DNA from 2 places in the Paenibacillus macerans genome. Region 2 is predicted to be linked to the other one. Evidence: riboswitches for the same ligand, from Rfam matches in the RefSeq annotation. Region 2 holds a riboswitch; the other holds the start of a gene.
The links. Region 2 has a riboswitch for S-adenosylmethionine ahead of metA (homoserine O-acetyltransferase MetA). Riboswitches for the same ligand answer to the same signal wherever they lie in the genome.

Region 1 (3,208 bases), on a different contig from region 2:
CCTTTTTATGGACGGTGTTTACGCGCTTTAATCCGGCGGACGATATTTTTGCCGCGGCCGAGGTGCGCCAGCATCATCTGGCCTATACGCTGCCGCTGGTCGTCGATGCCCGGATGAAGCCGGGGTATCCCGACGAACTGTTTCCGCGGGAAGATATCGTGTCTTTGGTGGATGAGCGCTGGAAATCTTATTTTTCGTGAAACGGGGACTAACGAATGCTGCGAAGCTTACTTGGCGAACCGCCGAGACGAAATGAAGGCCGGCTGGCCGAGACGTTGGGCGCGATGGCGCAAACCGTGAAGCTGCTGCAGCGGGAAATGAAGCGGCATCAAGATCCAACCCATGATTTCCGCAAGCTGGAAGTTTGGATGCACGGCCTGATTACCTCGTTGGACGAGTTGGAACAGTGTCTGTTTGCCGCGGCTTTTTTCCGCAAAAAAGTGCGGACCGGTTTCGTGGACGATATGGGCTCGGACGAACGGGAGAATTATGCGCGGTACGTCTTTTTTTACAAGGACGGGTTTATTCGGGTGTTTTCCTCTCTGGACAAGCTGGGCACGGTGCTGAACGAGCTGTTCAATTTGAACACGTCCAAGGTCAAGACGCATTTTTCCTACTTTACGGTGCTGCGCCAATTTGCTCATCTAAAGGTACATCCCGAGCTGGGCGGCAAGCTGACGGCGATCAAGGAGGAGTACGGTGAGGTGCTGGGGGTGCTCAGGCGCCGGCGGAACACGGAAATCCATTACATGAACTCGGAAATGAAGGACGATCTGTGGCAGCGGCACCAGGCCCTTTACGGGAAGATCGAACTGGAGGATCTCGACCGGCATCTGCGGGATTTGGAGCAGGGTTACCGCATGGTTTGCGAAACCTTTTGGACCGTTTTCGATTATACGAACCGGCGGTGGAAAAAGGTCACAACAAGCTGACTTCAAATGAGCTATTTTTCCTTTGACAAAATGCGAGAAAGTCTTTATACTCAACAATAGTTTCAGAAAGCGTGAAATAGTTTCATCCAATTTAATATTTTTCTTATCGAGAGAGGCGGAGGGAAAGGCCCGATGAAGCCCAGCAACCGATTCGACCAGGGTGTTTTCGCGGGTAACCGCGGAGCTTGGCGGATGTCATGGTGCTAATTCCTTCAAAACCGATGGCTGCAGTGGCAGATTGGTTTTGGCAGATGAGAAGGCATTGTCTTTACGTAAAGAGAGCCCTTTGATTCTGTCAGGGGCTCTTTATTTATATAAGTGCGTGTTCAAAAAGTCGGGTTTTCAGGACCGAAGCGTATGCTTCCGAAGTGCGTTTTTTCAAAACGCTTGAGTTGGATGAAGCCAGGGACGAAAGTAGCGGAGCGTAGACAGATCTACGTGAGTCAAATGTTTCCGAAGGAAACATGCTTCGGAAGCATCCGCTTGGAAGGCTCGGCTGAATTCAAGATTCGATGCCCGATTTACTCCCTGAACTACTTCGTCATGGAAAGACGACTTTTTGAACAACCTCTATAAGCGGAAACGGCATGGAAAAGGGGGTTAGGAGCTTGATTGAACTCAAAGGCATCACCAAAATTTACAGCGGCAAAAAAACGTCGACCACCGCGTTGTCGGGCCTCAATATGAGCGTGCAAAAAGGGGAAATCTTCGGCGTCATCGGCCACTCGGGCGCCGGCAAAAGCACGCTGATCCGCTGCATCAATTTGCTGGAACGTCCGACGCAAGGCGAGGTATGGGTCGGCGGCGTGGAGCTGACGAAGCTGGGCAAACGCGAGCTGCAGCAGCAGCGGCGCAAAATCGGCATGATTTTTCAGCATTTTAACCTGCTGTCGTCGGCTACCGTTTATGATAACATCGCTTTTCCACTGACGCTGATCGGAACGCCGAAGGCGGTCATTGCGGAAAAGGTGAACAGCTTGCTAACATTGGTCGGTCTGGAAGAGCACCGCCATAAATATCCGGCGCAGCTGTCCGGGGGCCAGAAGCAGCGGGTCGGCATCGCCCGGGCGCTGGCGAGCGATCCCGATGTCCTGCTGTGCGACGAAGCGACCTCGGCGCTCGATCCGCAAACGACGGATTCGATTTTGAAGCTGCTGCTGGACATCAATAAGAAGTTCCATTTAACGATTTTGCTCATTACGCACGAGATGCACGTCATTCAAAGCATCTGCGACCGGGTGGCGGTCATTCATGAGGGCGGCATCGTCGAGGAAGGGCCGGTAACCGAGGTGTTTCTGAAGCCGAAGCATCCGGTCACGCGCGAGTTTATCCACCGGGACGCCGCCGGGGAGGAAGGCGTCAAGCTGGCCGCTTCGGTGCCCCGTCCGGCATGGTCCCGGCTGGTGAAGATCACGTTCCTCGGGGCAAAGACGTATGAGTCGGTATTGTCCCAGGTCGTCCGGGAGACCGGTGTGAATTTCGCCATCCTGCAGGGGACGATCTCGACGATCAAGGAAGTGCCGTACGGGCAGCTTACCGTTTCGTTTGAAGGCGCGGACGCCGATGTCGACCGGACGCTGTCGCTCCTGAAAGCGCGGGATCTTGATGTGGAGGTGATCGGGTAATGTGGAATGTGGATTTTACCGGGGTGGATTGGCCCGAAATGGGTACCGCTACGATCGACACGCTGAAAATGATGGGGTACGCCTCCTTGTTCACGTTTTTGATCGGGCTTCCGCTCGGGGTGCTGCTGTTCACCTGTTCCCGCTCGCCGTCCGCGGTGCTCGGCTGGATTTACCGGATTGCCTCGTTTATCGTCAATATCCTGCGTTCGGTTCCGTTTATCATCCTGATCGTCGCCTTGATTCCGGTGACCCGGGCGATCATGGGCGTTTCGACCGGCGTGGAAGGGACAATTCCGCCGCTTGTGATCGGGGCCGCTCCGTTTTTCGCCCGTTTGGTGGAAACGGCGTTGCGCGAGGTTGATCGCGGGGTGATTGAAGCGTCCCAGGCGATGGGCGCCTCATCGTTCCAAATCATCCGCAAGGTGCTGCTGCCGGAATCGCTGCCCGGCCTGATCGCCGGGATGACGATCACCGTCGTGACGCTCGTGTCCTACACGGCGATGTCGGGCATGGTCGGTGGCGGCGGACTCGGCGACCTGGCCATCCGTTACGGTTACTACCGTTACGAGTCGGGAGTGATGCTTGTCTCTGTCGTATTCATGGTCATTCTGGTGCAAGTGCTGCAAATGCTGGGCGACCGGCTGGTTATCT
Region 2 (3,208 bases):
AAAACAGCCGCCGCGTCTTCCAGCACTTTGCGGGTCGGGCTTTTGGTCCGGGCGTAATCGAAGCCTGTGCTTTGACCGAGCCGCGGATGCCGGAACGCCGTCGCCTGATAAATCGGGTAATTCACCGCCCCGGTCACCGGTTCCTCCACGGAACCGATTTGCGCCAGGACGCTTTCGATGCGCCACTCTTGCTTGTTGTTCTCTCCCATCTGTTATCCCTCCACTTCAGATCTCATACATAATTTCCGCCGCTTGATCGATATCATACGGCGTTTCTTGATACACATAGTAGTTCAGCCAATTGGAAAATAATAAGTTTGCATGGGCGCGCCAGGACGAAACCGGCTGACGGGACGGATCGTCTTTCGGGAAATAGTTGACCGGCGGATCGACTTCCATTCCTTTGGCTATGTCTCGTTCATACTCCCACTTGAGCGAATCGGGATCGTATTCCGAATGTCCGGTCACGAAAATCTGTTTGCCGTCCCGGCTGGCCACCAGGTAAATTCCGGCTTCTTCGGATTCGGCCAAAATCTGCAGCTCGGGCACCCGCTCGATGTCGGCGCGTTCCACATCCGTATGACGGGAATGCGGCACCAGGAACATTTCGTCGAAGCCGCGCAGCAGTTTGACGCGCGGATCGTTGACCGTATGGGAGAACACGCCGAAGCATTTTTTCGGCAGCGGGATTTTCCGCACGCCGTAATGATAGTAAAGACCGGCCTGGGAAGCCCAACAAATATGCATGGTGGAAGTGACGTAGGTTTTGCTCCACTCGAAAATTTCTTTGAGCTCTTCCCAGTAATTTACATCTTCAAATTCCAGCTGCTCCACCGGAGCGCCCGTAACGATCATGCCGTCGAACCGGCGGTATTTGATTTCGTCGAACGTCTTGTAAAACATCTCCAAATGCTCGGCCGAAGTATTTTTGGAGGTATGGGAGCTCGGGTGGAGCAGGACGATTTCAACCTGCAGCGGCGTGTTGCCGAGCAGACGCAAAATTTGCGTTTCGGTCGTTTCTTTGGTCGGCATCAGGTTCAGGATCGCGATCCTTAATGGACGGATGTCCTGATGATAGGCCCGGCTTTCGTCCATCACGAAAATATTTTCGTGGGTCAGCACTTCTTTGGCCGGCAGATGGTCCGGTACTTTAATCGGCATAGGGGGTTCACTCCTTTAGAAGTTAGTCGGAAATCATATCGATTCGAAAGTCGGCGATAACAAGAAAGACCTCTCTCCGCGGGAGAAAGGTCATTACGTTCCAGTATGCGCCTCTCTCATCTCTCAGAATCCGCCAAGCATCGCTTGAAATCGGTTCTGCAAGAATTAGCACCGCTGCGATCAAAGATCGCCGGTTGCCGGGTTTCATCGGGCTAGTCCCTCCACCTGCTCTTGATAAGATTTCGCTGTATTTAATTGGGGTTCGGAGCTGTTGTTCATGAAGCGTTGCTCCTTGAAATCACTTTAATGTAAATGCTGCCTTCCGTCAAGAACTTAGGAGAAAAATCACACTGTTTTTTCATGTACGGCTTTCGTCCCGGTGCATAATATACTTTTGGGTTGAAACATTTCCGATCGCAGCGTTATACTAAACAAGTGCTTAGAGGCTGTTCGGCCTTGAAGCGGACTGAATGTTTCAATTTTGAAAAGTTGCGAGGTGAAACCGAGAATGGAAGGCGACCCGAGTTCGCAGAGGACAACCCGGAAATTACAATCGCATAGGAAATTGATCAGCTGGGTGCTCAAGGACCGAGATGGGCACTTCCGTTTCCCGGTGTTTGGCTAAACGCCTCTTTCGGTGCGGCCGAATGCAGCGGTCTCTTTCCTATGCTCTAACCAAGAGCAAACCCTGGATTCATCCCCAGGGGAAAGGGAGTGAAAGCATATGAAAATCCGTCATGTTAAAGAAGGCGTATTTACCGCTGTAGAGGACGTTGAACTGACGACAACCCCGCCGGAGGAAGGCTTCTATTGGATCGATGCCGACGTGGACGATCTGGCGCTGCTGCAGCCGCTGTTTTCGCTGCATGATTTGGCCGTGGAGGACTGCCTGACCGAGGAAGAGCAACGTCCGAAAATCGAGACATACGACAACCATTACTTTATTGTTGTGAACAGCATCCGTTATGATGACGAAGAGATTTTTCTGCGGGCGCTGAACATCTTTTTGGGACGGCATTACATCATTACCGTAACCAAGCAGAAAATCAACGAGCTGCGGGCGGTCAAACCGATTTTATGGGAACAGGAAGTAAGCGAACCCGACCGTTTTCTGTATCTGCTGATCGACCTCGTGGTGGACAATTATTTCATTGTCGGCGACCGGATCGAAGTCAAGATCGAAAAGCTTGAGGAAGACATCCTGATGCATACGAAACGTTCGCACTTGAACGAAATCATCGGGCTGCGAAGCGAAATTTTGTGGCTCAAAAAGGTGCTTGGCCCGCAAAAAGAAGTCATCAATATTTTAAATAAAAAAGATCTGCGGCTGATCGACGACCAACTGCAGAAATATTTCAGCGACATTTATGAAAACGCCGTGAAGATATCCGAAAACTTCGATACGTTCCGCGAACTGGTCGGCAACTTGCGCGAGGCCTACCAGTCCGCCATCGCCAACCGGGCCAACGAAATCATGCGCGTGTTTACGGCGATTACGACGATTTTCATTCCGCTGACGCTGATCACCGGCATCTACGGGATGAACTTCGACAACATGCCGGAGATCCATTCGCAATACGGCTATTTTATCGTTTTGGGCATTATGCTCGTGCTTGGTTTGGGCATGTTTTATATTTTCCGGAAGCGGGATTGGATTTAGGGGCAGAGCGGTGAAGAACGGGATTACGAGAAATATTTGGGCCTACGATCGCTGTTGCCGCTAGGATTCTATATAAGTTGAACTAATGATTGCACAGATGGGGCAGACGGGTGAAATGTTCTTACGATCGCTGTTGTTCCCGGATTTCTATGATTGTATAAATTCAAATATGGTAGAAATCCGCTCGCAAAGGCGACCACTGCCGTTTCTTCAGAATCATTTCACCCTCTTGCCTATTCTTCACGCTTCTTTAATTCAACTTATATAGACAATACTGAAGCGGCAAGGCAAGCGCTACCCGCTTCAAATTTTCTCTCCATCCCGTAACACCGCTCTTTTGGTATGAAGGTCAAAGCGCCGACATGGAAGTTAAACCATGTTCGGCGC

Region 1: it holds a riboswitch for S-adenosylmethionine, as region 2 does, so the genes downstream of both, DYE26_RS29645 (methionine ABC transporter ATP-binding protein) here and metA (homoserine O-acetyltransferase MetA) in region 2, are expected to answer to the same signal.

Annotation. Positions count from the first base shown of each region.
Region 1 is NZ_UGSI01000002.1:1,432,939-1,436,146, forward strand. Features, by position in the region: gene DYE26_RS29635 (UbiD family decarboxylase) at 1-200, shown strand, start outside; gene DYE26_RS29640 (Cthe_2314 family HEPN domain-containing protein) at 216-932, shown strand; SAM riboswitch class I at 1,033-1,190, shown strand; gene DYE26_RS29645 (methionine ABC transporter ATP-binding protein) at 1,541-2,557, shown strand; gene DYE26_RS29650 (methionine ABC transporter permease) at 2,557-3,208, shown strand, end outside.
Region 2 is NZ_UGSI01000001.1:3,153,563-3,156,770, forward strand. Features, by position in the region: gene DYE26_RS14255 (aminotransferase class V-fold PLP-dependent enzyme) at 1-209, opposite strand, end outside; gene metA (homoserine O-acetyltransferase MetA) at 226-1,161, opposite strand; SAM riboswitch class I at 1,275-1,402, opposite strand; gene corA (magnesium/cobalt transporter CorA) at 1,886-2,821, shown strand.